2 regions of the Bradyrhizobium sp. SUTN9-2 genome follow, and region 1 is predicted to be linked to the other one. Evidence: predicted binding sites of a transcription regulator. Region 1 holds the regulator's gene; the other holds the start of a gene.

Region 1 (16,280 bases):
GCGTCGCTCAACGCCAACATGGCGCGTGCAATCTCGTCCTGGCTATCCGCAGGAAGCCGCCGCACGGCCTTCAGCGCCTTTTCGAGCAGTTCTGTCATTGGCAGAAGATAAGCCGGGTCGAGACCAAAAGGAAGTGTGATTCCTGGCTGGCAAGGGAGGCCTTTTGCTTCAGCTCCTCCGCTCGGCTAGAACTTGCCGACCCAGTCCTGATTTGTTGCGGAGTTCGCCCGTGGCCCTGATGCCGGTTTCTGACGCGCTTGCTGCGGTGTTGGCCGGCGTCGAGCCGCTGGCTGAACAGATGGTTTGCCTCGACGAGGCCTACCATCGTGTGCTCGCCCGCGATGTCGCGGCGCGGCGCACGCAGCCGCCGGAGGCGATGTCGGCGATGGACGGCTATGCCGTGCGCACGGCCGACGCGGCATACGATTCGAGGTTGACCGTCGTCGGCGAGGTCGCGGCGGGCCGGCCGTTCGCGGGAAGCGTCGGCCCCGGCGAAGCCGTGCGGATCTTCACCGGCGGCGTCGTTCCCGACGGCGCCGATGCCGTCGTGATCCAGGAGGACACGGCTGCCGACGGCAAACATGTCACGATCAAGGAAGCCGCCATTTTCGGCCGGCACATCCGCCCTGCAGGCGTCGACTTCCGCGAAGGCGACGTGCTGCTGCGCAAGGGAATCCGCCTCACCGAGCGCGATCTCGCCCTCGCCGCCGGAATGAATCATCCGCATCTCGCCATCATCCGCCGCCCGAGGGTTGCCGTTCTCGCCACCGGCGACGAGCTCGTGATGCCGGGCACCACGCCTGGTCGCGGCCAGATCGTCTATTCCAACGGCTATGCCCTGCATGCGCTCGCCCGCAGCGAGGGCGCCGAGACCATCGACCTCGGAATTGCCGCCGATACGCTGGAGGCGACGTCCGCCGGCATCCGCCGCGCGCGCGAGAGCGGCGCCGACATCCTGATCACGACCGGCGGTGCCTCGGTGGGCGACCACGACCTGGTCCAGCAGGCGCTCAAGGGCGAAGGCATCGCGATGGCGTTCTGGAAGATCGCGATCCGGCCGGGCAAGCCGATGATGCACGGTCGGATAGGCGCGATGCGCGTGATTGGCCTGCCCGGCAATCCCGTGTCGTCCTACGTGTGCGCCTTCCTGTTCATGGTCCCCTTGATTCGCGCCCTGTCGGGCCGTTCAGCGATTCATCATCGGCGCGAGCGCGCCGTGCTGGGCCGCGATCTCGCCGCCAACGACCAGCGCGAGGACTATCTGCGTGCGCGGCTGGAGGAGCGCGACGACGGCACGCGCGTCGCCCTTCCGGTCAGCCATCAGGACTCCTCCCTTCTTGCGAATCTCGCTGCGGCACAGGTACTTCTGTTGCGCGCACCGTTCGCGCCGAAGGCCGAGGCCGGCACGCCTTGCGAGGTGCTCCGGCTGCCCGTCTGAGCCGCCCAGCCACACGCATTCCGCGAGCTTGGCCGCGTTCACCATAAATTAAGCAGTTGCGGAACACATATCGAACATATAGTGTCCGTTCATGATTTGTTTCGAGGATGTAGCGGCTTAGTGCCGGCTTCATCGTGTCGGAATCGAACGACATCAACCGGGGGACTTTGGTCGAGATGTTGACGCGCAAACAATACGAGCTTCTGCGGTTCATCAGCGAACGTCTGAAGGAAAGCGGCGTGCCGCCGTCCTTCGACGAGATGAAGGATGCGCTCGACCTGCGCTCGAAGTCAGGCATTCATCGCCTGATCACTGCGCTCGAGGAGCGCGGCTTCATTCGCCGCCTGCCCAACCGCGCCCGTGCCATCGAGGTGATCAAGCTGCCCGAGCTGCAGGCCGCCGCCGGCAATCGCCGCGGCTTCACCCCGAGCGTGATCGAGGGCAACCTCGGCAAGGTGCGCGCGAGCTCCAGCCCGCCCGCCGACGAGGGCGAGCGCCCGGTCGCGGTGCCCGTGATGGGCCGCATCGCAGCAGGCACGCCGATCGAGGCGCTGCAGACCCGCAGCCACACCATCAGCGTACCGCCGGACATGCTCGGCTCGGGCGAACACTACGCGCTCGAAGTGCGCGGCGATTCGATGGTCGAGGCCGGCATCCTCGACGGCGACATGGCGCTGATCCAGCGCAACGAGACCGCAAATACCGGCGACATCGTGGTGGCATTGATCGACGACGAGGAGGCCACGCTCAAGCGCTTCCGCCGCCGCGGCGCCTCGATCGCGCTCGAGCCCGCCAATGCCGCCTACGAGGTCCGCATTCTTCCGCCGAACCGCGTGAAGATCCAGGGCAAGCTGATCGGGCTTTACCGGAAGTACTGATACGGGAAACATCAAGCGCCGCGCGCGTTTCGATCGGCATCGGCGATCCAGGATCGGAGCGGATACTTGTCCGCTCCGGCTGGACGGTTTCTCTGGTTCTGCGCCGGCTGTCCGGTCCATCTTCCCGCGCGACATTCCCCCGCGCAGGCGCGCAGCCATTTCTGCTTCGCCGGTAGAGTTGTGCCGGCAGTGCTGATAGCTCCGGCCGAATGCAAGGACGCGAGGTTTGTTCCTATCGAATCCGGGAAAGATAATGTGATCGCGCGCTGCGGACGCGAGCCGCAGATTTGCCCATAACCGAGCAGAGCGTTGTATGCTTCCACTCTGATAGAGGCCTGCGCCTCGAAAGAGACGCGGGTCGCTATCCCAGCATGAGGAGCACCCGATGTGTGACTACAGCCTGCATGCCGTCGCGACGCGCCCCGCCGAAGTCGGCGAGACGATCGTCACGACAACCTTCCGCGGCACCTCGACGCGCGGTTTCGCTTCCGAAGCCGATCCCTCCGTCGCGGTCTGTCTGCTGCCGGGGACGGAGCTCGCTTTCGCCGACAACGTCCGCTACGACAACCGCTGGATCTGGACGCGCACCGTGAACTCTCGCGTCGGCAAGTTCGGCAAGATCGACCCGCACATTCCCGATCGCCATCATGACGCGATCGAATTCCCCGACGGCAAATACGTGCTGGTGACGCAGCTCGTCGAAGGCCAGCGCGCGACCGTGCTGCAATTGCCGGTGACGCAGCCAGCCCCCGAGCGCGAGCACAAGCCGCAGATCGTCGCCGACACGCGGCCCACGATCACGCGCCTGCCGATCGGCTGACGCCCTTCGGCCGACAGGCCGAGCCCGGGATTGAAATTGCCGTCGCCGGCCGAGGCCGGCGAGCCCGGTAAGTTTGTGTTTCAGGACATTCGATCGGCGAGCCCACCGCCGCGCCTCGTCGTCGCACGAAGTTTGGGCCGTGCTGCCCGCATTTTGAACGTCCGCTCCGCAGCCAAATGACCGATGCTGTCGTGGTTTGAGGCGGCGGACACGCTCGATGAAGACCTTCATTCGCGTCGTTGAACTTTGGGTACCCGACCGGACGCGCATGCGGCTGGAATTCGGCGGCGGCCTCTACGACGATGGGCTGTCCGCGTTCAAAGCCGTCAGCGAAGAGCTGCACTTCGGATATGACGAGGGACTTCCCGGCAAGGCCTGGACCTGTGGCCACCCCGTCATCCTCACGAAATTCGCCAACTCCTATTTCAAGCGGACCGATCAGGCCGCTGCGGCCGGCCTCACCTGCGGCGTGGCGGTGCCGGTGTTCGCGGGCGAATTCCTGCAAGCCGTGCTGGTGCTGTTCTGTGGCGACGACGAGGCGCACGTCGGCGCGATCGAACTCTGGCACAACGATCCTGATCTCTCGCATGAGATGGGGCTCGTCGATGGCTATTACGGCACCGCGGACATGTTCGAATTCAACTCCCGCCACACCAGATTTCCACGCGGCTTCGGCCTGCCCGGACGCACCTGGAAGGCGGGCCTGCCGCTGATCATCAAGGACTTGCACGACGCCAAGAGTTTCCTGCGCTGGGAGGACGCCGCCAAGGTCGGGATCAATCTCGGCGTCGGCGTGCCCTACCGAACCGGTACCGACCAGACCTGGGTTCTGACATTCCTCTCCGCGCAGGCAACGCCGATTGCACGACGCTTCGAGATCTGGGTCCCGAACGAGGACCGTTCGGCGCTGGTCTTTCGCGCCGGCGATTGCAGCGCGCAGACCGACCTCGCCGCACGCTATGCGGCGCAGTCCATCGCCAGGGGCGAAGGCAGCATCGGCGGCGCCTGGGCCGCCGGCATGCCCGCGCTCAACGACGATCTCACCTCTGACGGCTCGATCGCCGGCTCCGAAGCCTGCGCAGCCGGGCTGAGCCGAATGGTGGCCCTGCCGGTTATCGGCAACGGAAGGCTTGACGCCGTGCTGGCCTGGTATTTGTGATCCGCGTCAATCGTCGGCCTGCAAGTCGGCCTCCGATGGCGTTGCGTCCCGGTTGCGGGGCACGGCCGCCTTCGGCACGAGGCTGCCGTCGAAATCTCCCTCGCCGGCGCCGGCCGGCAGCCAGGGACGGCTTGCTCCCCTCGTCCTCACCGCCTGCACCGAAAAGCCCTCGCCGCGTCTCGTCAGAGCCAGTGCGCCCTGACTGGCAAGACGCGCCCGATCGACCACCATCGCCGCGCAATCGGGTGGCGCAGGCCGCGCCGTCACCACCAGCGCGGCGCGGCTGCAATCATCGGCCAGCGCGTCGATACGCGTCGCCAACGCGATCAGTCGTCCGTCCGCGAGCGGCGCCACGCAGCCGGACTCGTCACACGACACCCCGCTCGCCAACGAGGCGTTGCCGGCATCGCGCGGATCGGCATCGGCAGCCAACCACTCCTTCAGCAGGAAGCTGTCCTTGCTGGCGCGGATCACCTGCAAGCGCCCATCCCCGCCCCGGACGGCGACGCTCGCGCCATCCCCGGCAATCAGGATATCGGGCTGCCGCACCGACAGTCCCCAGAGGATCGCTGCCAGCAGCACCAGGGCGCCGGACCAGCGCAAGGGCGTGCGCAACAGGCCCATCACGATGAGCCCGAGGCTCGCTGCGATCAGCGGCGCGATCCCGAAGGCGGGAATGCGGCCGACGGCGCCCGGCAGGGCCACCACCCAGCGCGCGACCAGGACCATCCACTCGATGCCGATCCCCATCAACCACCAGAACACGCCGTCGAGCCCGAAGGGCGCCGCGAGCAGCCCCAACAGCCCGGCCGGCATCACCAGCGCCGAGACCACCGGCATGGCGCCGAGATTGGCGAGCACGCCGTATGGGGTCACGCGATGGAAGTGGAAGGCGGCGTACGGCGTGGTCGCGAGCCCCGCGATCAGCGAGGCCAGGAACAGCATCGCGATCTCGCGGCCGCCCCACAACGCGATCCGCGCCGTCGCGGAATGATCGGGCGAGGCGAGCAGGTTCGGCATGCCGATCTGCACCAGCGCCACCAGCCCGAGCGTTGCCGCAAACGACATCTGGAAGCTTGGATGCACCAACGCCTCCGGCGCGACCGCAAGCACGATCAGCGCGGCAACCGCCAGCGTGCGGAAGGTGATGGCGCGGCGGTCGACCATCACTGCGATCAGCACCACCGCCGTCATGAAGAACGATCTTTGCGTCGCAACCTCCGCGCCCGACAGCAACAGGTAGAACGCGGCCGCGACCAGCGCCGCGGCGGCCGACCATTTCTTGATGGCAGAGCCGGCCGCCAGCCCCGGGATCAAGGCCAGCAGCGCGCGCACCGCGAAGAAGACGACGCCGGCGACGACCGCCATGTGATAGCCGGAGATCGACAGCACATGGCCGAGTCCCGAGACGAACATGGCATCGTTCACGGGCGCGGTGATCGCATCGCGCCGCCCCGTGAGCAGCGCCGTCGCAATCGCGCGGTTGTCGCCTTCGAGCGTTGCGCGGATGCGCGCGTCGATCGCGTCGCGCAGGCCCTGCATGAAGGCGGCATAGCGCAGCCGCAGGCCGCCGCCATCCGGCGGTGTGGACGCCGTGATCGCGCCCATCACGAAGCCGGAGGCGCCGATGCCCTGGAAGAACATGTCGCGCGAGAAATCATAGCTGCCGGGGCGCACCGGCGAGATCGGCGGGAGCAGCCGCGCCTTCAGCTGCACGAAGCTGCCAACCTCAGGCGCCGTGCCCTTGCGCACCGAGAGGCGGACGCGCTCGAGCTTGACGTCGCTGCGCTGCGCCTCCATCGCGCTGACGCGCAGCACGAAGCGATCGGTGCGCTCGCGGATGTCGCGCGCTTCCACGAAGCCCGACAGCGACACCGAATAGAGCGGTTTTGCCAAAACGGTGTGCGCGATACGCGCGGTCTTCCAGGTCGCCACGGCAAAACCAGCCGCGACCGCCGCGAGCATGATGGCGGGCGCAAACAGCCGGCTCCGCCGGAGCAGCACCGCGCCGAGCATCAGCGCGATGGCTGTGGCGGCAACCACCAACAGCACCGGCTCATGATCGGCGGCGAAATAAAGCGCAATGCCGCCGCCGAAGGCGACCGGCACCCACGGCAACAGCCGGCCAGGCCCGGCCTCGCCCCGAGCCCATTGGCGCAGCGTCTCGATGATCGCCGGCCAGATGCCGAGGCCCGCTGGCGCCAAGCCGCCGGCCGGGGCGGCGCGGCCGACCGGCCACGTCCCGGCAACTCCCTGGGACCGTCCTGGCCGGCCCGGCTCCGCCATTCCCCTGCACCTTACGATACGCGACGGCTGCGGAGGCTACCGGACCGTGCGGCTGCACGAATAGCGGTACGGATCGGGAACAGGCGAAGAGCGCCCTACTTTTCTCCGGGCTGGCGCCCGTTGCTAGATCAGCGGCGCCTGCGACGAGGCGTGGTGATTGACGATCTTCCAGCCGCCGTCCTCGCGGATGATGACCCAGCTCATCTTGACGACGAGATCATCCCGCTCGCCCGCGAGATCGAACGTGATGGTCGCGGCCATGTTGATCAGATCAGGGCCGGCCTGCGCGGCGTGCACGTCGGAGAAGGTCGCGCTCGGCCTCCCCCAGCGCGGCAGGCCGTTGAAATAGTCGGCGACGCCATCTCGGCCGCGATAGAGCTTCGGATTGGAGCCGAAGAAGAACGCGTTCCTCGCATAGAGCGAGGACAGCGCGGCCGCATCGAGCGCCGCGAAGCCGGCGCACCATTTCGCGATGATGGCGGAAACGATGGCGTCGGCCTCGCTGCTCATGTCCTGCTCAGCCCTTCTCAACCCTTGGCGACTTCCTTCGCGAACGTGTCGCGCAGACCGATCGTGCGCGAGAACACCGGCTTGCCGGGCGTCGAGTCCTTGTCACGCACGAAATAGCCCTGGCGCTCGAACTGCATCGGCTCGGTCGAATTGCTCTCCGCAACGGACGCCTCGACCCGCGCATCGGCGAGGATCTCCAGCGAGTTCGGGTTGAGATCGGTCGCGAAGTTCGAGGCATCCGGGCTCGGATTGGCGAACAGCTGGTTGTAGATGCGGATCTCCGCCGGCTTGGAGGCCGCCGCCGGCAGCCAGTGCATGGTCGCCTTGACCTTGCGGCCGTCGGGCGCGTTGCCGCCCTTGGTCGCGGGATCATAGGTGCAGCGCAGCTCCACCACCTCACCCTTGTCGTTCTTGATCACGCCGGTACACTTGACGAAATAGGCATAGCGCAGCCGCACCTCGTTGCCAGGCGACAGGCGGAAGAACTTCTTCGGCGGGTTCTCCATGAAGTCGTCCTGCTCGATATAGAGCTCACGGCCGAACGTGATCTTCCGCGTGCCGGCCGAGGGATCGTCGGGATGATTGATCGCCTCGAGCTCCTCGGTCTGCCCTTCCGGATAATTCTCGATCACCACCTTGAGCGGCTTCAAGACCGCCATGCGCCGCTGCGCCGTGCGGTTCAGCTCCTCGCGGATGCAGAACTCCAGCATGCCGACATCGACCACGCTGTTGGCTTTGGCGACGCCGATGCGCTTGACGAACTCGCGAAGTGCAGCCGGCGGCACGCCGCGGCGACGCATGCCCGCCATGGTCGGCATGCGCGGATCGTCCCAGCCCGCGACATGGCCGTCGCGGACGAGCTGGGTCAGCACGCGCTTGGACAGCAGCGTATAGGTGAGATTCAGCCGCGCGAATTCGTACTGATGCGGCTGTGAGGGCACCGGCAGCTTCTCGATGAACCAGTCGTAGAGCGGTCGGTGGTCCTCGAACTCCAGCGTGCAGATCGAATGCGTGATGCCTTCGATGGCATCCGACTGGCCGTGGGCATAGTCGTAGCTCGGGTAGATGCACCATGCGTTGCCGGTGCGCGGATGGTGCGCATGCAGGATGCGGTACAGCACTGGGTCGCGCAGATTGATGTTGCCCGCGGCCATGTCGATCTTGGCCCGCAGCACGCGCGCGCCGTTGGGGAATTCGCCCGCCTTCATGCGGCGGAACAGGTCGAGGTTCTCCTCCACGGAGCGTTCGCGGAACGGCGAATTCTTGCCGGGCTCGGTCAACGTGCCGCGCGAGAGGCGGATCTCCTCCTGGGTCTGGTCGTCGACATAAGCGAGGCCGTCGCGGATCAGCTGCTCCGCCCATTCGTACAGGCGGTCGAAATAGTCCGAGGCGAAGAACAGGTTCTTGCCCCAGTCAAAGCCGAGCCAGCGCACGTCGGCCTGGATTGAATCGATATATTCCTGCTCTTCCTTGACCGGGTTGGTGTCGTCGAAGCGCAGGTGGCAGCGGCCCGGAAACTCCTGGGCGACGCCGAAGTTGAGTGCGATCGACTTGGCGTGGCCGATATGCAAGTAGCCGTTCGGCTCCGGCGGGAACCGGGTCACGATCTCCTTGTATTTGCCCTGATCGAGGTCGGCCTGGATGATGTCACGAATGAAATCGCGCCCAACCTCAGATGCCACCGGTTCTGTCATTACGAAAATCCTGTAGGGAAATCAGCGGTCCTTCTGCCAAATTCGCGTGGCCGCGCCAAGAGCTTACAAGAGCTTAAGCAAGGCCTGCCGGGTCCGCCGTCGCCCTTTAGTTATGTCCCGTTCCTGCTATACACCACCGCCTCCAATGCATAGGCCCTGCCAAGAATGTCCGATTCCGTCGTCACGCGCTTCGCTCCCTCGCCGACCGGCTTCCTCCATATCGGGGGCGCCCGCACGGCGCTGTTCAACTGGCTCTATGCCAAGAAGCACGGCGGCAAGATGCTGCTGCGGATCGAGGATACCGATCGGGAACGCTCCACGGAGGCGGCGATCGGCGCCATCCTCGACGGGCTGAAGTGGCTCGAGCTCGGCTGGGACGGCGAGGTCATCTACCAGTTCGCCCGCGCCGCCCGGCACCGCGAGGTTGCCGAGCAGCTGCTCGCCGATGGCAAGGCCTACCGCTGCTACGCCACCGCCGAAGAGCTCGCCGCCATGCGCGAGAAGGCGCGCAGCGAGGGGCGCACCCGCCTCTATGACGGCATGTGGCGCGACCGCGACGCGGCGACGGCTCCGAGCGACGTCAAGCCCACCATCCGCCTGCGCGCGCCGCAGACCGGCGAGACCGTGATCGAGGACCAGGTCCAGGGCCGCGTGGTCTGGCAGAACGAGAACCTCGACGATCTCGTCCTGCTGCGCGGAGACGGCAACCCGACCTACATGCTCGCCGTGGTGGTCGACGACCACGACATGGGCGTCACCCATGTGATCCGCGGCGACGACCACCTGATCAACGCCGCGCGCCAGAAGCAGATCTACGATGCGATGGGCTGGGAGCTGCCCAGCATGTCCCATATTCCGCTGATCCACGGCCCGGACGGCTCGAAACTCTCCAAGCGGCACGGCGCGCTCGGCGTCGATGCCTACCGCGCGATGGGGTACCTGCCGGCTGCGCTGCGCAACTACCTGGTCCGGCTCGGCTGGAGCCACGGCGACCAGGAGATCTTCTCGACCGAGGAGATGATCGACGCGTTCGATCTCGGCAGCGTCGGCCGCGCCGCCGCCCGCTTCGATTTCGCCAAGCTGGAAAACCTCAACGGCCACTACATCCGCCACGCCGACGATCAATCGCTCGTGAAGATGTTCGAGGACGTGCTCGACCACGTCGTGCCGAGCCGCGACGAGATCAAGGCCAAGTTAAACGACACCACGCGCGCGCAGCTGCTCAAGGCCATGCCGGCGCTCAAGGAGCGCGCCAAGACATTGATCGAGCTGATCGACGGCGCCCATTTCATCTTCGCCGACCGGCCGCTGGCGCCGGATCCCAAGGCGCAGGCGCTGTTGACGCCCGAGAACCGCAAGCTGATCGGCCAGCTTCATTCCGCGCTGGAGAAAGTCGAGACGTGGAGCGGCGCCACCACGGAAGCGGCGCTGCGCGCCTTTGCCGAGGAAAATAGTCTCAAGCTCGGCGCGGTCGCCCAGCCGCTTAGGGCGGCGCTCACCGGACGGACGACGTCCCCTGGTATATTTGAGGTTTTGGAGGTGCTTGGACGCCAGGAAAGCCTCGGCCGGCTTAGGGATCAGTCTACGACGTAAGTCGACCATGCGTGCGGCGATCTTGCAGCGCACATAGCAATAATATACCCATCTCCCCCACATTCTGGAACATCCGGCCTGCCCCCATGGTCGCCCTGGGGGTCTCCGGCTCCGGCCCGTCTCACCACACATCGGGGACCTCTGATGGACGCAAAAGAAAGCCCAAAGACCGCGACGCTGACGGTCGGAAACAAGAATTTCGATCTTCCGATCCTCAGCGGCAGCGTCGGGCCTGACGTCATCGACATCGGCAAGCTCTACGGCCAATCCGGCCTGTTCACCTACGATCCGGGCTTCACCTCGACCGCGAGCTGCCAGTCCAAGATCACCTATATCGATGGCGACGCGGGCGTGCTGGAATACCGCGGCTACCCGATCGAGCAGCTCGCTGAGCACGGCGACTTCCTGGAGACCTGCTATCTCCTGCTCTACGGCAACCTGCCGACCGCCGCGCAGAAGAAGGATTTCGACTACCGCGTGACCCATCACACGATGGTGCACGAGCAGATGGCCCGCTTCTTCCAGGGCTTCCGCCGCGATGCCCATCCGATGGCGATCATGGTTGCCGCCGTCGGCGCCCTCGCCGCGTTCTATCACGATAGCACCGACATCAACGATCCGAAGCAGCGCATGATCGCCTCCATGCGCATGATCGCGAAGATCCCGACGCTGGCTGCGATGGCCTACAAATACACCGTCGGCCAGCCCTTCGTTTATCCGAAGAACTCCCTCGGCTTTGCCGAGAACTTCCTGAACATGTGCTTCGCGGTGCCTTGCGAAGACTACAAGGTCAGCCCGGTGCTCGCCGACGCGCTGGAGAAGATCTTCATCCTGCACGCCGACCACGAGCAGAACGCCTCGACCTCGACGGTGCGCATCGCCGGCTCCTCGGGCGCCAACCCGTTCGCCTGCATCGCGGCCGGCATCGCCTGCCTCTGGGGCCCGGCCCATGGCGGCGCCAACGAAGCCGCGCTGAACATGCTCTATCAGATCGGCACGGTCGACAAGATCCCCGAGTTCATCGCCAAGGTGAAGGACAAGAATTCCGAAGTCCGCCTGATGGGCTTCGGCCACCGGGTCTACAAGAACTACGATCCGCGCGCCAAGATCATGCAGAAGATGTGTCATGCCGTGCTCAAGGAGACCGGCCATGGCGACGATCCGATGCTGAAGGTGGCGATGGAGCTCGAGAAGATCGCGCTCAGCGACCAGTACTTCATCGACCGCAAGCTCTACCCGAACGTGGACTTCTATTCGGGCATCACGCTGAAGGCGATGGGCTTCCCGGTCTCGATGTTCACCGTGCTGTTCGCGGTCGCCCGCACCGTCGGCTGGATCAGCCAGTGGAGCGAGATGATCGAGGATCCCCAGCAGAAGATCGGCCGCCCGCGCCAGCTCTACACCGGCGTCGCCAAGCGCGATTACGTGCCGATCGACAAGCGCTAACGTCAGGCCATCACGCCTTTCGCAGCGGCGCCATCGCAAGATGGCGCCGTTTTGTTTGCGCCCGCACTTTCCCTCGTGCTGCCACGCACAACAACAAGTCCATGCTCACGGCGGCAAGCGCCTTGACAGCCTAAATGCTCCGCGCGCATTCTTACTCTAAGTAAGAATGACGACAGGGATGGAAATGCCGGAGCAGCCGAGAAGTCGGCGGCAGACGCGCGCTGCCATTTTGACTCATCTGCTTCAGTCGGGCGGCTCGTTTCGTCCGCCGCTGGCCAAGGCCGTGCGTCTGTCGGAAGCGAGCCTGTCGCGCATCCTGCTCGACCTGAAGGCCGAGGGTCTGATCGAGGAAGTGCGGCGCCCTGCCCCTTACGTCGGCGGCCCGACCGGTCTCGTGTCGCTGGACGGCGCGGTGGCGCTGGCAGCCTTCGAGCTGACGACGCAGCGGCTCAGCGTCGGGGTCGGCGGCCTGTCGGGTGAGCTGCACTACACCGAGCGTGTGCCGCTCCCGAAGACGCCTGACGTCGAGACCGTCGGCCGGGCATTTCGCGAAGCGATGACGTTGTTGCGCGACTGGACGCGGCGCCGCCGGATCACCCTCTCGCAGATCGGCGTCTCGATTCCCGGCCTCGGCCGTCTCAGCATATCGGCCAATCCGATCATTCCCTGCGACGTCGCTCGCATCAGCGACATGTTCGGCGAGATGTTCGCCGGCGTGCCGCTCGAATTCACCAATTCGGTCGTCGCGCATGCCACCTTTCACCGCTGCCGCACGGAAAACTACCCGTTCAACGACACGCATCTGTTCGTGCTCGTCAGCCACGGCGTCGCCGGCGCCTGGATGGATGATCCGGCCGAGACCGATGCTCTGCAGCCGATCGAGCTCGGCCACATGGTGTTCGGGCCTGACGGACCGCGCTGCCGCTGCGGACATCACGGCTGCGTCGAGGCCTATACGTCGATTCCCGCGCTGGCTGCGCTTCTCGGCGTTTCCGAGACCGAGCTGCTCCAGCTCGGCAACGAATGGGTCAACACGGTCCCGATCTCATCGCGCGTGCGGCAGGATTTGCGCCGTCGGCTGTTCCGGCTCGGCCTTGCGATCGGCAATACGCTGAACGTCAAGCCGTGCGGCGGCGTTGCGATCAGCGGCTGGCCGTCGCTTCTCGCTGAAGAGGATCGGCAAGCACTGGTCGATGGCATCGATGCCTGCCTGCTGGGCGGACGCAAACTGGCGCAGGTCTCCCTCGCTTTCGTGCCGCCGTCGACCGGCAGCGATCCGCAGGCTGCGCTCGCCTTCGCCGCCTTTTGTCTCGCCAGTCGTGGCGGCATGCCCGCGGCATCGACGGAGGCGGCCTGACATGCGCTGAGCCCAAACGGCCTATAAAGCGCGAACGATTTCACACCGGGAGGAACTGCCATGCCGATCACAACAACAAGGCGTCGTCTGCTCGCTGGCTCTGCTGCCGCGCTCGCATTTCCGCACCTTGCCCGCGCGCAAGGCGCGGCCAAGCCGCGACTGACCGCGATCTCGCAATGGTCGGCGGGCAGCGACGGGGCGGCCATTACGGCGCTCGGCAAGAAATTCGAGGAGAAGGGCGGCGTTTGGCAGCACTCGCCCGTCCCCGGCTTCACCACCGAGATGATGAACAAGCTGCGCGCGCAGATCATGGCCGGCGATCCGCCGGCTTGCTCGCAGCTCAAGGGGCCCGAGATTGCGGCCTGGTCGAAGATTGCGCCCACCGTAAATCTCGATGCCCTCGTCGCGGCCGCCGGCTACGAGAAGGTTGTCGCTCCGGATCTTGCAAAGCTGCACAAGCCCGGCGGCAAATGGATTGCGCTGCCGCTACAGATCTACAGCACCAACATGCTCTTCCTGTCCAAGCGCGCGATGGACAAGGCGAAGGCGGACAAGGTCCCCGTCACCTGGGCCGACTTCAACGACCTCGCCGAAAAGATGAAGGCGGGCGGAGTCGCTTCTCCCATCGCCAATGGCGGCACCCGCCCGGACGACGGACAGAAATTCGAGGCGGCTCTCGCGGGCATCAGTCCGCTCGCCTATCGCGCGGCCATCATGAATCTCGAGAAGAAGGCCCTCGAGGGTCCGGAGATCAAGGCCGCGTTCGCCCAGGTGCGCAAGATCGCCGACTGGATGGACCCCAACGTCGGCGCCCAGCATTTCTCGACCAACCTGAAGCGCTTCATCGACGGCGACATGGGCATGATGATCATGGGCGGATGGGCGCAGGGCGTATTGCGCAATGCCGGATTCAAGCTCGAGGACTTCATGATTGCGCCAGGCCCGAGCGACAACGGCAAGCCGGTCTTCCTGTTGAATGCCGACGCCTTCATCTTCTGGCAGCGCAAGGAGGCGGACCTGCAAGCCGGCCAGACCCTGATGGCTCAGCTCGTCATGGATCCGGCGATCCAGACCATGTACTCGCAGATCACCGGCTCTATCCCCGTGCGCACTGACGTCGATCTATCAGGCGAAGGCTGGTCGGACGGGCAACGAACAACCTCGAAGGCCTTGAAGGAGGCCATCGCCAGCAATCAGGCCGTCCTCAGCATGGCGCACAACATGGCGCAGGAAAACGGAATGACCGCGGCGATGATCGACGTAATCACGGAGTACGTGAAGAACAAGACGATCAAGCCGGAGCAGGCAGCCACCCGCCTCGCCGAGGCCGTCGAGGGCGCGCGTTGAGCAATGCCGCCACGATGAGACCGGGCCGGCCGGCGCTTCCCGAATGGGTGCGCCGGCTGCCCGAATATCTGACGATCTGGGTGCCGCTGCTGCTGTCGGCGGCGCACCTCGTCTCGTTTTCGCTCTGGACGATCTGGATCTCGTTCACGCCGTCCACCCTCGTTCCCGTTGCGGGCTGGGTCGGCTTGCGCAACTACACGGCGGTCACGGCATCGCGCAACTGGCAAATCGCCTTCGACAATTTGCTGCTGTTCGGCAGCGCTTTCGTGCTGCTGAGCGCAGCGACCGGCCTCATCCTCGCGATCCTGCTCGATCAGCGCATTCGTGGCGAGAACGTGCTGCGCTCCATCTTCCTCTATCCCCTGGCGGTGTCCTTCGTGGTCACCGGCACGGTCTGGAGCTGGCTGCTCAATCCCGGTCTCGGGATCCAGAAGCTGGTGCACGACCTCGGCTGGACCTCCTTTAAGTTCGACTGGCTGATCGACCGCGACATGGCGATCTGGACCATTGTCATCGCCGCGATCTGGCAATCCTGCGGCTTTGCCATGGCGCTGTTCCTTGCCGGCCTTCGCTCGGTCGATCCCGACATCATCAAGGCCGCGCAGATCGACGGCGCGGGACCGGTCCGAACCTACCGGCGTATCATCCTGCCGTCGCTGTGGCCGATCACGGTCACCGTCGTGGTGATCCAGTTGCAGTTCGCGATCTCGACCTTCGACCTCGTGCGCGCGCTCACCAACGGCGGACCGGGAATCGCGACCCAGCTGCCGGCACTCGTCGTCTACGACCTGATGTTCCAGCGCAGCCTGCTCGGCCGCGGCGCGGCGGCGGCCGTGCTGATGTTGCTCATTCTTCTCGCGGTGCTGCTGCCCTATGCGGCGTGGCGATACATCCAGCGACGGCGAGGCGCCCATGCCTGACCGCAGCTTCGCACCGACCCGGATCCTGATCTATCTCGCCGTCTTCTTGATCGCCGCGGCCTGGCTCGCGCCGCTCGTGGTCGTGGTGCTGAACTCGCTGCGGACCAACGAGGAGATCGCGCAGGGATCGATGATCGGCTGGCCGCAGCATCTGGCCTGGAGCAACTACGCCGCAGCCTGGAGCGGCTTCTGTGTCGCCGAGACCTGCGCCGGCATCCGGCCCTACATGCTGAACTCCGCGCTGGTCACGATTCCCGCCACGATCTTCTCCACCCTGCTCGGCGCAATCGCCGGTTACGCCGTGTCGCTCTGGCGCTTCCGAGGCGACAACTGGATCTATGGCATCGTGACGCTTGGCCTGTTCCTCCCCCAGCAGATGCGCCTGCTGCCCTGGACCATCGTGCTGCGGGACGTCGGCCTCATCAACACCCTGACCGGCCTCGTGCTGATTCACACCATTCAGGGGCTCTCATTCACCACGCTGTTCTGCCGGAATTATTATGTCGCCATTCCCCATGAACTGATCAGGGCCGCCCGCATCGACGGCGCCGGCTTCTTCCGCATCTTCTGGCGCATCATCCTGCCGCTCTCAGGTCCCATCCTGATCGTCACGGTGATCTGGCAGTTCACCCATATCTGGAACGAGTTCCTCTATGGCGTGACGTTCACCACCGGCCAGCAGCAGCCCGTCACCGCAGCGCTTATCGCGCTGTCCGCCGCCGTCGCGGATATCCCGCAGCATGGCGTGCAGAGCGCAGCGGTGATCATCGCCGCGCTGCCCACGCTGTTGATCTACCTGCTCGGCGGCAAGTACTTCGTCCGCGGCCTGACT
Region 2 (16,280 bases), 110 kb from region 1:
CCGGCCGATTATCCGCCCGGCGTGCAGAAGGCTGTGCGCTACGCCAACGAGGAATGCGAGAGCCAGCAAGGCGGCGAGGTGACCTTCGCGCATGATACGGTGCGCAGGATCGACCTGACCGGCGATGGCCGCGAGGACTACATCGTCGATTTCCAGGACACCAAATGCGGCGATCGCGAGACGACCTATTGCGGAACCGGCGGTTGCGTCATGAAGATCCTGGTGACGCTGCCGGATGGCAGCGTGCGCGAGGTGTTCGACGGCTACGTGCTCCGCTATAAGATCATGGCCCCGCCAGTGAAGCGCGGCGCCGCGCGCACCATCCGCTTCGATCTGCATGGCAGTTTCTGCGGCGGCTTTGGTCCGCAAGCCTGCTGGAAGACCAAGGCCATCACGGCGACGCCTTTTGCGTTCCAGCAGTAGGCCAAGTCCGCGGCACCCGGCCTTGCAGGGCCGCTGGCGATGGCGATAAATGGGCTGCAATGAACGGACGGCTTGCGTGCCGCCCGTCGTCGAAGAGGAAGCCCGATGCAGCCCCTGCGCATGTCCCGCCGCGTCATGAATCTCGCCTATATGCTGACCCAGAATGCGCGGCGGCATGGCGCGCGTCCCGGCTTCGTCTGGGGGGACAAGTCCTGGACCTGGCGCGAGATCGATGCGCAGGTCTCCGCCCTGGCCGCGGCGCTCGCCGCGCGGGGCATAGCCAAGGGCGACCGCATCCTCGTCCATTCCAAGAATGGCGATGAGATGTTTGTCTCGATGTTCGCCGCGTTTCGGCTCGGCGCGGTCTGGGTGCCCACCAATTTCCGTCTGATGCCGGATGAGGTCAGCTATCTCGCGCAGGCCTCCGGCGCCAAGGCGTTCCTGTGCCATGTCGATTTCCCCGAGCACGCCGCGGCGGTGAAGGACGGTGCGCTGGAGTTCACCTGGAGCGTCGACGGCAAGGCCGCGTTCGGCGAGCGCTCGGTGGCCGATGCGATCGCCTCGCACGCGGGCGCCGTTGTGGAGAATGTCGCCGTCGAGCATGACGATCCCTGCTGGTTCTTCTTCACCTCCGGCACCACTGGACGCTCCAAGGCGGCCGTGCTCACCCACGGCCAGATGGGATTCGTCGTTACCAATCATCTCGCCGATCTGACGCCCGGCACGACCGAGCAGGATGCCTCGCTGGTGGTGGCACCGTTGTCGCACGGTGCCGGCGTGCACCAATTGATGCAGACCGCGCGCGGCGCGCGCACCGTGCTGCTGCCGACCGAGAAATTCGACATCAACGAGGCGTTCCGCCTGATCGAGGCGCATCGCGTCAGCAATCTCTTCACCGTGCCGACCATCCTGAAGATGATGGTCGAGCATCCCGCCGCCGGCAAATACGACCATTCCTCGCTGCGCCACGTCATCTATGCGGGCGCGCCGATGTATCGCGAGGACCAGAAGGCGGCGTTGAAGAAGCTCGGCAAGGTGATCGTGCAGTATTTTGGCCTCGGTGAGGTCACCGGCAACATCACCGTGCTGCCGGCGGCGCTGCACGACCCGGAGGACGGCCCGCACGCCAGGATCGGCACCTGCGGCTTCGAGCGCACCGGCATGCAGGTGTCGATTCAGGACGATGAGGGCCGCGAGCTCAAGGCTAACCAGAGCGGTGAGATCTGCGTGATCGGGCCTGCCGTGTTCGCCGGCTATTACGACAACCCCGAAGCCAATGCGAAGGCGTTCCGCAATGGCTGGTTCCGCACCGGCGACCTCGGCCACATGGACGAGGAGGGTTTTGTGTACATCACAGGACGTGCGTCGGACATGTACATCTCCGGCGGCTCCAATATCTATCCGCGCGAGATCGAGGAGAAGATCCTGACCCATCCCGGGATCGGCGAGGTCGCCGTGCTCGGCGTGCCCGACGCGACCTGGGGCGAGGTCGGTGTCGCCGTCTGCGTTGTCCGAGAAGGCGCGAAGGCGGTGACCGAAGCGGAGATGGCGGCGTTCTTGTCGCCGAAAGTGCCGCGCTACAAGATGCCGAAGCGCTTCTTCTTCTGGGACGCGCTGCCGAAATCGGGCTACGGCAAGGTGCCGAAGCGCATGGTGCGCGACGAGCTCGAGGCGCGCGGGCTGCTCGACCTCGACAAGGCGAGCTGAGCGCACCAGATGCGGAGCATCAAGCAGCCGGGCGCGCCGCTTCCCGAACGCATTCAATGGGTGGAGGCGAGGGGACGCGCTTTCTCGTTCACACTTCAGGCCGGTCTGCCGCTGCTGGAGGCCGCGCGGCGCGGCTTTGCCGCGGAGGGCTTCGCCGGCGGCGTGCTGAATTTTCGCCATGGCGCGCTCGGGCCGTTCGCCTATGTCATGCCGGCGCTGTCGAAGACCGGTGAGAATGCGGCGTTCTACAGCGATACGTTCCGGCCCGCCGGCGTGACGCGTTTGAGGCTCGGCAGCATGACGCTCGGCACGCGCGACGCTGCGCCGTTCTTTCATTGCCACGGACTGTGGACGGAGGCTGACGGCAAGACGAGCGGCGGCCACATGATGCCGGACGAGACCGTCGTCGCCGAGCCGTTCGAGGTCGAGGCCTTCGGTCTCGACGGTGCGATGTTCACGGCCGAGCATGATGCGGAGACCAACTTCAAGCTGTTCGGACCGGTCGCGGCTGCAAGCACCGGCGTGCGCACGACGAGCCGCGCCTTCGCGCTCCGCCTGCGCCCGAACCAGGATTTTGCCGGCGCACTCGAAGCGTTCTGCCGCACGAACGGCATCGCCCGCGCGAAGATCCATGGCGGCGTCGGATCGACCATCGGCGCGCGCTTCAGCCATGGCGGCGTGACCGAGCCGTTTGCGACGGAGCTGGCGATTACGGCAGGGACAATCGCGCCCGGCGCCTCCGGCGCGCTGGAAGCTGCGCTCGATGTCGCCCTGATCGACTACACCGGCGGCGTTGCGGAGGGGCGTCTGATCCGTGGCGACAATCCGGTACTGATGACGATGGAGCTGGTGCTGGAGGCAGGGGACTAGCTCGTCAGCCGTAAGGGAGTGGGTGCAAGATAGCGCTTTTGCAATCCGGATGTTCCTGTCATGTTCCGTTGCGGATGCGAGTAGCGGCAGGACGTCATGGCACGAAGAGGCAATCGAACGATCAACCTTCCAGCGCCGTATCTGAAGCGGGTATGGCTCGACCCGTCGCAGGTTCGCGACCGCGAAGCCTATCCGTTTTGCTTGCCCGTCTTCCCTGATGATTTCGAGCTTAGCTTCGACAGCCCCATCACGATCATCGTTGGAGAGAACGGTACCGGGAAGTCGACCATCCTCGAAGGCATCGCAGCGCTCGCCGGCTATGACGATGCCGGTGGCGGCAAGGGCTACAAGCCGGTCGATCATTCCGAAGCGCGCGAGGAGATGGGCGGCCAACTCTCCAAGGCGCTGCGCGCAAGCTGGCTGCCGAAGATCACCAACGGCTGGTTCTTTCGTGCGGAGAGCTTTTTCTCGGTCGCGCGATATCTGGACAAGGCTGCGCGCGACGCCGGCCAGGTCGGTCCCGATTTCTTGTCGCACTCCCATGGCGAAGGTTTTCTGCGCTTCTTCGAGGAGCGTTGCCAGCGCCAGGGCATCTTCATCTTCGACGAGCCGGAATCGGCGCTGTCGCCGGCGCGCCAGATCGAATTCCTCAAGCTACTGCGGCGCATGGAAGACTCCCGCATCTGCCAGGTCATCATGGCAACGCATTCGCCGATGCTCATGGCCTATCCCAACGCGCGGCTGCTGCGGCTCGGCAAATACGGCCTGGAGCCTGTCACGGTGGAGCAGACCGACCATTACCGGTTGATGCGTGAGTTTTGTGTCGATCCGCGCGGGTTCGTGGAGGCGACGCTGGGGGAGTAGGCGAGGGGATCCCCTAACAGTAGCTCTCTCTGTCGTCGTTGCGAGCGCAGCGAAGCAATCCAGAATCTTTCCGCGGCAGCAGTCTGGATTGCTTCGCTGCGCTCGCAATGACGGAGTGTGGAGCAGCAGTGCGCCAACTCCCGTGTCCCGGTCAAGCTGCAACGCGTGAGCATTGCGGCGCAGAGCCGGGACTCAGAAAGCCGCAGCATCGCGGATGCATGGGCTCCGGTTCTGCAGCGCATCACCATAGCGTCGAAGACGCGCGTGAACGCGCTTATGGTGCTGCGCAGCGTCTGTGACACGAGACCGTTATCAATTCGCTGGCGCGGCTTCACATCCTCGCGGCAGAGTCCGCCCGAGCTTTGCTGCATTCGCCACCCTCGAGAGTGCCGAGGGCGCAGGGAAGGCCGGGCGCCGGCTGGCACCCGCGGTCCACTGTGCGAAGCGTGTGCTTGAAAAAGCTGCACAGCGGCATACAGGTGAAGCCAAACATCCGGCCTTCCCTGCGCAGTGGGTTGACGGCTTATGTCGTGCTCTCCCCGGGGAGCGATGCACTATTGCCCCCGTCGCCTTGCGGATGACTGACGGTGCGGGCCCGGTCGGCCCGCAACGTCACCGCAAGCCTTGGCGCACAGACCCCGGGCGCCAGGACCACACGATTTTGCCGTACGCAGACTGCGCCCGTCGTGTGCGCGCCTCGCCTGCTCACGGAGTGATCCGCCCTGCAAACCGCTTGCGCGCGACGCTGCCTGCGTCCACCACCTCCCATCCCGCGTTCGTGACGATCGCGATGCGCCCCTCGGCCCGGGTTGGGGTGACCGCAACATGCGATAATTCCGAATTCGCGTAAAGCGAATTATTTCGGCTTGGCCAGGTTGACCCCGGTCTGGTGTTTTGCCCGTCGACCAACCCAATCAATGGTGTGCATTGGCTTTGCCACCGCCGTGCCACGAACGGGTCTCCCCATGGCCCAAAAATGCGCTAGCATGACCTCAGCGCGTGTTCCAAGTCGCGCAGATTGAGAAACGAGGAAACGAGATGAGGATGAGAAGCGGACCGGCGATCGCCGGGGTGGCGGCGCTGGCGGTGGCGGGGATGGCTCTGATGACCGCCTTCGAGCCGGTCTGGGCCCATGGGCCGACGCGGCAGAAGGTGCGGGAATCCATCGAGATCAACGCGGCCCCCGCCAAGGTGTGGGCGGTGATCGGCAATTTCCAGGACATGAGCTGGCTTCAGCCGGTCACCAAGACCGAAGGCGAGAAGGGCAACGAGATCGGCGCCACGCGCAAGCTGACCCTGACGGGCGGCGGGACGGTCGAGGAGGAGCTCTACAAATACGAGCCCGACATGCAGAGCTATTCGTACCGGATCACCAAGGTCGACGTGAAGGTGCTGCCTGTGACCAATTATTCCTCGACCCTGACGGTCTCGCCCGCGCCTGATGGCAAGGCCAAGCTGGAATGGGCCGGCGCGTTCTATCGCGGCTATCCCAACAACGACCCGCCGCCGGAGCTGAGCGACGAGGCCGCGATCAAGGCCGTGAGCGGGCTGTACAAGGCCGGGCTCGAGGCGCTCAAGAAGAAGATCGAGAGCGGCAGCTGATCGTGCGAGCGCTGGTTCTGGCGGCGCTCGCCGCCAGCCTTTGTTACGCCGGCTTTGGAAGCGCGCGCGCCGACGAGGCGTTCGTCACCAACCAGCTCAGCGAAGATCTGATGGTGGTGGATCTCGCTGGCGCGCGCGGCGTTGCGACCATCCCAATCGGCGGCAAGCCGGCCGGCGTCGCCGTCAGCGCCGACGGGCGCTTTGCCTATGTCACGAGCCCGGATGCCAAGGCGGTGACGGTGGTCGACGCTGCCACGCGGCAGGTCGCCGGCCGCGTCGAGGTCGGCGGCGGGCCGCTCGGCATTGCCGTGGCGCCCGATGGCAAGACGGTCTATGTCGCCGATTGGTACGCGGCCGCGGTGCGGGTGATCGATACGGCCTCGCGCAGCGTTGTCGCGAGCATCGCGGTCGGCGCCTCGCCGTCGGGTCTTGCGGTGACGCCCGACGGCAAGCTGCTGCTCTCGGCGGACCGCGACGACGACAGCGTCTCGGTGGTGGAAACGGCAACGCGCCAACGCAAGGCCGTGATCAAGGTCGGCACCCGCCCGTTCGGCGTCACCATCGATGCCGAGGGCAAGCGCGCCTACACCGCCAATGTCGGCTCCGACGATGTCTCCGTGATCGATATCGCGGAAGGCCGCGAGATCGGCCGCGTGCCGGTCGGCATGCGCCCATATGCGGTGGCGCTGACGCTAGGCCGAGGCTTCGTCACCGACCAATATGGCGGCACCGTCAGCGTGTTCGACCTGGCGAGCCTCAAGCCGGTCAAGCGCATCCATGTCGGCGACTATCCCGAAGGCATTGCGGCGACTGCCGACGGCAAGCGCGTCATTGTCGCCTGCTGGGAAAGCAACACGCTAAGCATCATCGATGCGGCCGAGCTCAAGGTGATCGGCGAGATCAAGACCGGCGACGGCCCAAGGGCGTTCGGGGCGTTCCTGCGCAGGACGGAGTAGTTCGTCACAACCCGAGGCCGTTGCTCCGGCCGGCCGAATTCAAGCGGCCATTCCGCCAGAGCTCAATTGACGTTCTGCGCTTCCAAGATCGTGTTCTCCGGCGCGCCTCGGTCGGTCCAGTCCGGCGGCAGCCCGATTCTTTCTCCGGCCAGGCCTGCCAATCCTGGCGCCCGGCCGAATGTTTCGCAGATCGCTTCCTTGGGCGCACCACCGAGAGAGGCGCTCAATCTGTCGACGGAAGGCGGCGTGGGGACCTTCCCGAACGGGCTCTCCGCGGCAACGAGAAACCTCCCGAAATCGCTTCCGAAAGCCTCGGCCAGGTCATAGGCGTCGCCATCGCTCGATACACGCGGAGCGCTGGTGAAGGAGTTCGCTCCGCGCGCCCAGATCATGGCCGCCTGTTGGTTGCCGCTGCGGTCACGGGCCTCGGCCTCGACGGACAGGCTTCCCAGTCCGATCGGAAGGCGCGGCACCGGAATGGGCACGCCGGGAGCGACGATGGACGGCACGACGCTCGCGACCTTGGAGACGCCGGCTGCCGCCGCATCGGTCGGCGCAATCTGTGTGATGACGGCGCGAACATTCAAGTCCGCAGCCTCCGTGGGAGCTACGATCCGGAAGCGCTCGCTGAGCGCAAGACACATCGCTCTGTTGATTGCGTTCTTGATAAGCCTGCGCTGCTGCGGCGTGAACGGCTGGCTGGCTGCGGTCGCCGTGAACGCGGTCGGCTCGATGCGAGCGGTCTTCGCGGCGAGAACATCAGCCTTGCTGATCCGGAGCTGCGACTTGGTCAAGAGACCATCGGACGGCGTGAGATCGTCGTAGGAGGCCAGCGACCCCGCTCGTTCCAGCGGAGCCGCCGCGCAACCGGCGGCCATCGAGCTCAAGACCGCAACTGCGAGCCACCTCATGGCGAGGGAACGAGACCGGTCGCCACTCCCTGGGCCACGCGCCGGGACTGCGCGACGGGCAGGGGAGAAGGTGCGGCGCCCGGCGCCGAGGCGAGCATGGGCTGCCAGGTCACGTTCCAGCGCGCCAGCGTGGCACCGTTGCCATCGAAAACCAGGTCGAGAAAGGCCAGGGTGAGCTCGGCCGTCGCGAGCTTCACCTTCGGGTTGAGCGCCGGACCACCGGTAAACGAGCGATCGGTGAAGATGCTGTGCGAGCCGCCTTCGAACACGGCAAGCAGCTTGCGCGGTGTGGCAATGGCGTTGAAGACCTCCAGCCGGTCGGCAGCGGGTGAGTAATATCCGGGGATCTGGATGACGTCCTTCGTCGCCGTCACGTGCAGGGTTGGAACGGTGATCCTGCTCAACACCGAGGCAAGATCGGGTTCGCCATAGAATGGAGGGGCCGAAATGACGATGGCGGCGGCAAAGCGCGGGTCGCGCGCCTCGACCCACTTGCCGTCGCGCATCACGCGGGCGCCAACCGCAACAAGCGCCGTGTTCGCCCCATAGGAATGCCCCGCCGCCATGATGCGCCGGCGGTCTACGTGGGCACCATGGGGACTCGACAGCATGCGATCCAGGGCAAAGCGCAGATCCAGGGCTCGCGCCAGCGCCTCGCTCTCGTGAGTGGCACGCTGCAGGCGGTCCACGACGGCGAGGGGATTGCCCGGCCAGAGCGAGGAATCGCTGCCGGCATGCTGAACATGCAGGCTGGCGACGCCGCGGGCCGACCAATATCGCCCCAGATAGCTGTAGCCCCGGCGAGAGCCGCCGAGCCCATGGGAGAACACGATGAGCGGCACGCGCGATCCCGGCGCAACATCCGCCGGCCAGTGCAGGCGCGCCGGAACGGGCCGCGAACGCGCCGGATCGACCCAGTCGAAGTCGACGACCGCGGGGGGCGCGGACTGCGCCCGGGCTGGAGGCGCGGCGAGCGTGGCCGTGACGGCGACCGCCAGCAGCGCGGCACCGAACCGCCGTCGGGTCAGGCTTGTCGCTCCGCTCGCACCGTCCGCGCCATTCGCGTGCGCGGATCGCACATGCTGAGAGGAAGTGTCGCTCAACCCGTTCACCATGAAGGCACCTTGTATGAAGTCGCACCGAGTGTAATCGACGTATTGCACTTAGTGTAATTTTGCAAACTGGTCGATTTCATGGCAAAACAGGTCATGAAAAGTTCATCCCGGAAGGAGGAAGGCCTGCGCGAGCGGAAGCGGCGCGAAACGCTGCATCGTATCGCCGAGCAGGGCCTTAAACTGTTTCTGACCAGGGGCTATGATGCCACCACGCTCGACGCGATCGCGGAGGCGGCGGGGATCTCGCGGCGGACGTTCTTCTACTACTTCAAGTCCAAGGAAGAGATCCTCCTGGCGTGGCAGGATGGTGGTTTCAGCGAGACCTTGCGTGCCGCCGTGCTCGAGCAAACGACCAAGCAGTCGCCGCTCGATGCCGCAAGGAACGGCCTGCTGGAGCTGACAGCCCGCTTCCCGGTCGATTACAAGCAAACAAAAGTGATCGAGCGCCTGATGTCCGCGAACGAGTCGCTTCGCATCCGGCAGCAGGCGAAATACGTCGAGAAGGAAGCTGCCGTGTTCGCGGCGCTGTCCCAGATGTGGCCGCAGCCGCATCGGCAGGCTGCGCTGCGCGTGGTCGCCATGATGTCGGTCGGAGCCTTGCGGCTTGCGATGGACAGTTGGAATCGCGACCAGGGCAAGCGGCCCTTGGCCGTCTACGTGAAAGAGGCTTTTGCGTGCCTGAACCGGGAGATCGGAGCGGGAGCCTCGCGCAAGGCTGCCGGTCGATCCGGCGAGTGAGTGAGGGCCGGCCCGGGCTCTCGATGGAAAAGCAATACGGCCGCGCGGTGGTGTTAAGCCCGCATCGGAGCTGTGACGCCGATCAGCGCCGGCGCGATGTCACGGATGTGCTCGAACACATGGTCGGGCCGAAGCGCCGTTAGCGCCGCCGGTGCCGCATAGCCCCAGCACACCGCGCCGCAGGCGATCCCGACCGCCCGCGCCGCGTCGATGTCGCGGACCTCGTCGCCGATCGAGATCACCCTGCTAGGCGCGACGCCGGCGCGGCGGATGACCCGGCGGAATTTCGCGGCCTTGCCGAACAGCGACGCTGCGCAGTCGAAATGCGAGAACAGCGCTGCGGCGTCCCCGAGCTTCTCGCGCGCATTGGCCTCGCTGTCGGACGTCACCAGCGCCAGCTGCACGCCGTTCTCGGCCAGCGTTCGCAGCATCGTCTCGACGTCTGCGAACAGCGAAATCTCGGAAGCCGACTCCGCCTTCAGACGCCGCGCATGCCGCGCGATCGCCGGCAGCTTCCACATGGGCACTTCGAGCTTGGCGAGGATCTCGCGCGACGAGGCGTGGCGCAGCTCCTCGACATCCTCGTCCTTTACGCGGCGAAAGCCGAAGCGGTCCGCGACGTCGTTGATGGTGCGCAGGAACCACGGGAAGCTGTCGGCGAGGGTACCGTCGAGATCGAATATGGCGAGGGAATAGGGCATGAGGCCGGATTTTGAGCTCGCTGACAAGCGTGAGGTCGCCTGCTAATATTCGTGGAGTTCGAGGACAGCCATGCGACACGAGCGGATCGAAATCAACCCTGCGATCGGCCGTTACGTCGTGGTCGACGGGGTTCGATTCCGATCTCGACCCCTGTAGCTCCCTCACCGCAACTTACGAACATCGACATTGATGTCGAGATCGATCTTCGCCACGCAGGTCTGGGTGCTCTTATGCGAGCCGCCTTCATGCCAGCGGCCATCCCGCGCCCGGGCACCACTGACATTGGCCAGCTTCAGGCAGCGCCATTGCGGCAGCGATCCGCTGCTTTCGCCTGCAAACTGCCAAGCCAGCACGGCTTCGTCACCGGACTTGTCGGTGCCGATGATATGCGGACAGAGCTCGCGACGGCGACCCTCGTAGACGCAAGTCACCTGTTGCTCGGCGAGGATCGCGTTCCGAAATAGCGTATAGGTTCGACTGGCTCATTGCTCCCTCCAGATCGATCATCTGGCCTTGCCAACTACTTGAGTGTAGTGATGCGGGACTGGAAGGGTAACCATGCCGATCAATGACACCCAGCTCAGCAAATTTCTGAGCCTGGTCCTGCGCCACCAGCCGGAAACGATCGGGTTGGTGCTGGATTCGCACGGGTGGGCCAGCATCGACGACCTGATCGCCAAGGCAAATGCCGCCGGCACAAAGTTTGGCCGCGATGATCTGCTGCGCGTCGTCGCAGAGAGCGACAAGAAGCGTTTCTCGCTGTCCCCTGGAACTGATCGCATTCGCGCCGCGCAAGGACATTCCGTCTCGGTTGAACTTGGCTTGGCGCCGCAGGAGCCGCCGTCGATCCTGTATCATGGCACGGCGACACGGTTTGTCGAGGCGATCCTGTCCGAGGGCCTGAAGCCGCAGGCGCGCCAGCAGGTGCATCTGTCCTCCGACGAGGCAACTGCGCAGCGTGTCGGTCAGCGCCACGGCAAGCCGCACATCTTCAAGGTCGATGCCGGCAGCATGCATGCCAAGGGATTCAAGTTTTTTCGCGCAGAGAACGGTGTGTGGCTGACCGACCATGTGCCGCCGGAGTTCCTGGCGTAGCTTACGTCCTGGATTTCCAAACGGTCTCCTCGGTCCAGCCGAGTTCGGCGAATTCGGCGGCTCGCAGCGGCGCTTCGCCTTCCGCGAAGAACTCGTCGAGCTGCGGGGGCGCGACATCCGTTTCGCACAGCATGGCATGCGCCTGTCCGCGATGATGAATTTGATGCTGGAAGAGATGCATGAGCAGCCGGTCGCAGCGCTCGGTTTGAACGCTCGTATCGCGGTTGATCCGGACGAAGGCGTCGAGCCGTTCAGTTGTCAGCGCATCGCAGATCGCAATCAGGCGGTTGTCCATTGCGGCCTGGGCAGCTTTGAGCTCGGCTAACGAGGGGTACGGCACCTCGTTCTTCCAGGCTGCCGGTCCGAGCCAGCCCCCTTCAAGCGCATCGATGTAGAAGAAGTCGATGATGTAGATGTGGTTCAGCGTACGCTGCAGGCTTGGAAAGAAGCCGGTGCGGTGGGCTTCGAATTCAGACTGGGATAGCGCAGCGCAGGCGGCGAGCAGGCGATGGTTCGCCCAAGCGTTGTTGTGGGCGAAGGCGCGGTAGGTTTGGACGAGTCCAGCGGACATGTCGGTTCTTTCCCGATCGAATAGTGGCGGATTACGCTCCGCTAATCCGCCCTCAGCCCCGTGGCTTCGATGCAGCGCAATCTACTCCGCCGCCTCGCTCGCGGTTCGCCTCCGCTTCGGCTTCCGCGCCTTCTCCAGCACGGGAGCCAAAAATTTGCCCGTATAGCTTCGCGGCGCCTTCGCAATGTCTTCCGGAGGTCCCCACGCCACGATCTCGCCGCCGCCGTCGCCGCCTTCGGGGCCGAGATCGATGACCCAGTCGGCGGTCTTGATGACTTCGAGATTGTGCTCAATGACGACGACCGTGTTGCCCTGCGCGACCAGCTCGTGCAGGACCTCCAGGAGCTTCTTGACGTCGTGGAAGTGCAGGCCGGTGGTGGGCTCGTCCAGGATGTAGAGCGTGCGGCCGGTCGCGCGCTTTGACAATTCTTTTGCCAGCTTGACGCGCTGGGCTTCGCCGCCCGAGAGCGTCGTCGCTTGCTGGCCGACATGGATGTAGTCGAGGCCGACGCGGTGCAATGTCTGAAAAGTCTCGCGCACGCGCGGCACCGCCTTGAAGAACTCGGCAGCTTCCTCGACAGTCATGTCGAGCACGTCGGCGATGCTCTTGCCCTTGAACAGCACCTCCAGCGTCTCGCGGTTGTAGCGCTTGCCCTTGCAGACGTCGCAGGTGACGTAGACGTCGGGCAGGAAGTGCATCTCGATCTTGATGACGCCGTCGCCCTGGCAGGCCTCGCAGCGGCCGCCCTTGACGTTGAAGGAGAAGCGGCCGGGCTCGTAGCCACGTGCTTTCGCTTCCGGCAGGCCGGCGAACCATTCGCGGATCGGCGTGAACGCGCCGGTATAGGTCGCCGGATTCGAACGCGGCGTACGGCCGATCGGTGACTGGTCGATGTCGATGATCTTGTCGATGTGCTCGAGGCCCTCGATGCGGTCGTGCGGGGCGGCGCCCTCGCTGGCGTTGTTCAGCTTGCGGGCGATGGCGCGGTAGAGCGTATCGATCAGCAGCGTCGACTTGCCGCCGCCGGAGACGCCGGTGACGCAGGTAAACAGGCCGAGCGGAATTTCCGCCGTGACGTTCTTGAGGTTATTGCCTCGCGCATTCACCACCTTGATGGTGCGGCGGTGATTCGGCGGACGCCGCTCCGGCACCTCGACCTCGAGCTCGCCGGTGAGGTACTTGCCGGTCAGCGATTTCGGGTTGCGCATGATCTCGGCGGGCGTGCCTTCGGCGACGATGTTGCCGCCATGCATGCCGGCGCCGGGGCCGATGTCGAGCACGTAGTCGGCGAGACGAATGGCGTCCTCGTCATGCTCGACCACGACCACGGTGTTGCCGAGGTCGCGCAGCCGCTTCAGCGTATCGAGCAGGCGGGCGTTGTCGCGCTGGTGCAGGCCGATCGAAGGCTCGTCCAGCACGTAGAGCACGCCTGTGAGCCCCGAGCCGATCTGCGAGGCGAGGCGGATGCGCTGGCTCTCGCCGCCGGACAGCGTGCCGGAGGAGCGGGACAGCGTCAGATAATTGAGGCCGACGTCGAGCAGGAAGGTGAGGCGCTCGCGGATCTCCTTCAGGATGCGGCCCGCGATCTCGTTCTGCTGCGCGTTCAGCGCCTCCGGCACGGTCTCGAACCATGCGCCGGCGCCCTTCACGGACAGCTCCGAGATTTCGCCGATATGCTTGCCGCCGACCTTGACGCAGAGCGCCTCGGGCTTGAGCCGAAAGCCCTTGCAGCCCTCACAGGGGACGTCGTGGAAATATTTCGCCAGCTCCTCGCGCGCCCACTCGCTCTCGGTCTCACGGTAGCGGCGGTTGATGTTGGTGATGACGCCTTCGAACGGCTTCTTGGTGTCGTAGGAGCGCACCCCGTCCTCGTAGGAGAACTTGATCTCGTCCTCGCCCGAGCCGTAGAGAATCGCGTTTTGCGTCTTCTTCGGCAGATCCTTCCACTTGGTGTCGAGCGTGAACTTGTAGTGCTTGCCGAGCGCGGTCAGCGTCTGCACGTAATAGGGCGACGACGACTTGGCCCAGGGCGCGATCGCGCCCTTGCGCAGCGTCAGATCCTTCTCAGGGATGACGAGGTCTTCGTCGACATGCTGCTCGACGCCGAGGCCGCCGCAGGCGGGGCAGGCGCCGTAGGGATTGTTGAAGGAGAACAGGCGCGGCTCGATCTCGGGGATGGTGAAGCCGGAGACCGGGCAGGCGAACTTTTCCGAGAACAGGATGCGCTCGGGCCCGCTCTTGTCGTGGATTTTCGCGGTCTTCTTCTTTTCCTCCGCAGGCGCAGCCGCCGCGGGCGCATCGGCGAACTCGACGACGGCAAGGCCTTCGGCGAGCTTTAGCGCGGTCTCAAAGCTCTCGGCGAGGCGCTGGCCGATATCGGCACGCACCACGATGCGATCGACCACCACGTCGATATCGTGCGGGAATTTCTTGTCGAGGCTAGGAGCTTCCGCCAGCTCATGGAAGGTGCCGTCGATCTTGACGCGCTGAAAGCCCTTCTTGAGCCATTCGGCGAGCTCCTTCCTGTACTCGCCCTTGCGGCCGCGCACGACGGGGGCGAGCAGATAGAGGCGGGTGCCCTCGGGCAACGCCAGCACGCGGTCGACCATCTGCGAGACGGTCTGGCTCTCGATCGGCAGGCCCGTGGCCGGCGAATAGGGCACGCCGACGCGGGCCCAGAGCAGGCGCATGTAGTCGTAGATCTCGGTGACGGTGCCGACGGTCGAGCGCGGGTTCTTCGACGTCGTCTTCTGCTCGATCGAGATCGCCGGCGACAGGCCGTCGATCTGGTCGACGTCGGGCTTCTGCATCATCTCCAGGAACTGGCGGGCATAGGCCGACAGCGATTCGACGTAGCGGCGCTGGCCCTCGGCATAGATGGTGTCGAAGGCGAGCGAGGATTTGCCGGAGCCGGATAGCCCGGTGAACACCACCAGCTTGTCGCGGGGAATCTCGACGTCGATATTCTTGAGGTTGTGCTCGCGCGCGCCGCGGATCGTAATTGCGCGCAGGCTGGAGCCCGCGTTCTGTTGTTGGCGCTTCGCCTTGATCACTTCATCCATCCGAGTTGCCCTCAAGGAAGCCCAAAGGTGCGCGATCGCGCCAACAAAAAAGGCGCGCTGCGCCCGGAACCGGGATCGGCGCCGATGGGTATGGCAGCGAACGTAGGAAGAACGGCGGCGGATTTCCAGTGGGACTTGCGAATCGTCAACGGATTGTTGGCGTGCTGGCGGGATCTGGCAGCAGGAACGCGCGGAACCGCTCGCGGAGCACCCAGCCAAAACAAAAAGGCCGGCGCGAGGCCGGCCTTTCGTGACGATGTGACGTCGATCGTGATCAGTACTTCGCGACCACCGGGCCACCGAAGGTGTAGTTGAGTCGAACGGTAGCCATGTCCACGTCCTGCTTGATGCTGTCGGTGCGAGTGGTCACGCCGAGGAAGGTGAAGGTCTCGTTGTGCCTGCCCATGAACAGGTGGTTGTATTCGACAGCGACCGACCAGTTCGGGGCGAAGCCGAATTCTATGCCGGTGCCGACGGTACCGCCCCAGCGCGTTTCGTTCGCGGTGTCGAGCGTGACGCCGCCAAAACTACCAGTGTACTTGTTGTGAGTGACGGCAGCGCCGCCCTTCACGTACCAAAGCACGTTGTTCCAGGCATAACCGACCTGGCCAGTGAAGAGGCCAATGGCGTCGATCCTGGTCTCGTTCACCAGCGGCGCGAGCGCGGCAGGCGAGCTGATGTTCGAACCCTTCAGGTCAGCCCAGTCGCCCTGGGCTTCGAGACCGAATACCCAGTTGGCGGACTGCCAGCGATAACCGATCTGGCCGCCGACGAGTGCGCCGGTCGCATTGTGACAACCTTCGGCCACCGCCGGAGCGACCACGAAGGGGCCGACACTGGTGAGATCCCAACAGTTGCGGCTCCAGCCACCGCCGGCGTTGGCGCCGAGGTAGAAACCGCTCCAGTTGTACACCGCGATCGGTGCCACCGGAGCCTTGGTGTAGGGGCGGGCCGCCAAATCGGCGGCCGAGGCCGGTGCCAACGCGCTGAGTGCGAACAAGCTGGCCGAAGCCAGCAAAAGCTTCTTCATATCCATTCCCCACTTCCATTTCTCATTCCGGTCTTCCGGAAAGCGGAAGAGCAGCGGACTTATGACCCAAGCAACGTCATTGCTTTACACCATTGAAGCCAAAGGTTGTGTCACCTAGAGGTCACATCCCTCCGAAAACGCGAGCGAACGGGCGGCCGCAACAAACAAAAAAGCCGGCGCGAGGCCGGCCTTTCGTGACGATGATGCGTCAGAGACGAAGCTCAGTACTTGGCGACGACCGGGCCGCCGAAGTGGTAGTTCACGCCGACCTGCACGGTGTGGAGGTCGAGAGTGCCGGTGTTGACCGGGAAGACGCCCGAGAAGTAGGTCTCGCCGCCCAGGCTGCGATAGAGGTACTCGCCCTTGACCGACCAGTTCGGAGCAAACATCGCCTCGACGCCCGCGCCGACCGTCCAGCCCGAATGGAACTGGCTCTCCGAGAGGCTCAGAACAGGGGGCGCGCTGACGCTGATCTTGTTGTTGATCCAGGCGTAACCACCCGTGGCGTACAGCAGGACGCTCGGGGAAGCGAGCCAGCCGATGCGACCACGCACGGTGCCGAGCGCGTCGATACGCGAACTGACCGTCGTGGGAACGAGGGCGCCACCAAAATCAACAAGACCGGTCGCCGAG

The links. The regulator LexA, encoded in region 1, represses DNA repair genes until DNA is damaged. The targets are predictions, from matches to a motif close to TGTTCNNNNTGTGTTCNG.
Region 2: the regulator LexA is predicted to act here: its motif matches at 14,714-14,731, upstream of uvrA (excinuclease ABC subunit UvrA).

What each region holds. Positions count from the first base shown of each region.
Region 1 covers NZ_LAXE01000001.1:4,262,106-4,278,385, reverse strand. Annotated here, with positions in the region: gene XF30_RS19895 (hypothetical protein) at 1-98, opposite strand, end outside; gene XF30_RS19890 (molybdopterin molybdotransferase MoeA) at 230-1,438, shown strand; gene lexA (transcriptional repressor LexA) at 1,615-2,316, shown strand; gene XF30_RS19880 (hypothetical protein) at 2,702-3,136, shown strand; gene XF30_RS19875 (GAF domain-containing protein) at 3,354-4,295, shown strand; gene XF30_RS19870 (ComEC/Rec2 family competence protein) at 4,302-6,581, opposite strand; gene XF30_RS19865 (nuclear transport factor 2 family protein) at 6,705-7,091, opposite strand; gene XF30_RS19860 (glutamine--tRNA ligase/YqeY domain fusion protein) at 7,109-8,785, opposite strand; gene gltX (glutamate--tRNA ligase) at 8,951-10,378, shown strand; gene gltA (citrate synthase) at 10,523-11,824, shown strand; gene XF30_RS19845 (ROK family transcriptional regulator) at 12,003-13,181, shown strand; gene XF30_RS19840 (ABC transporter substrate-binding protein) at 13,242-14,528, shown strand; gene XF30_RS19835 (carbohydrate ABC transporter permease) at 14,543-15,448, shown strand; gene XF30_RS19830 (carbohydrate ABC transporter permease) at 15,441-16,280, shown strand, end outside.
Region 2 covers NZ_LAXE01000001.1:4,372,864-4,389,143, forward strand. Annotated here, with positions in the region: gene XF30_RS20375 (hypothetical protein) at 1-423, shown strand, start outside; gene XF30_RS20380 (acyl-CoA synthetase) at 529-2,130, shown strand; gene XF30_RS20385 (PCC domain-containing protein) at 2,140-3,000, shown strand; gene XF30_RS20390 (AAA family ATPase) at 3,097-3,864, shown strand; gene XF30_RS20405 (SRPBCC family protein) at 4,903-5,466, shown strand; gene XF30_RS20410 (YVTN family beta-propeller repeat protein) at 5,469-6,422, shown strand; gene XF30_RS20415 (DUF3313 domain-containing protein) at 6,485-7,300, opposite strand; gene XF30_RS20420 (alpha/beta hydrolase family protein) at 7,330-8,448, opposite strand; gene XF30_RS20425 (TetR/AcrR family transcriptional regulator) at 8,542-9,186, shown strand; gene XF30_RS20430 (HAD-IA family hydrolase) at 9,240-9,887, opposite strand; gene XF30_RS20435 (hypothetical protein) at 10,050-10,319, opposite strand; gene XF30_RS20440 (RNA 2'-phosphotransferase) at 10,447-10,983, shown strand; gene XF30_RS20445 (DinB family protein) at 10,985-11,554, opposite strand; gene uvrA (excinuclease ABC subunit UvrA) at 11,636-14,617, opposite strand; gene XF30_RS20455 (outer membrane protein) at 14,892-15,647, opposite strand; gene XF30_RS20460 (outer membrane protein) at 15,869-16,280, opposite strand, start outside.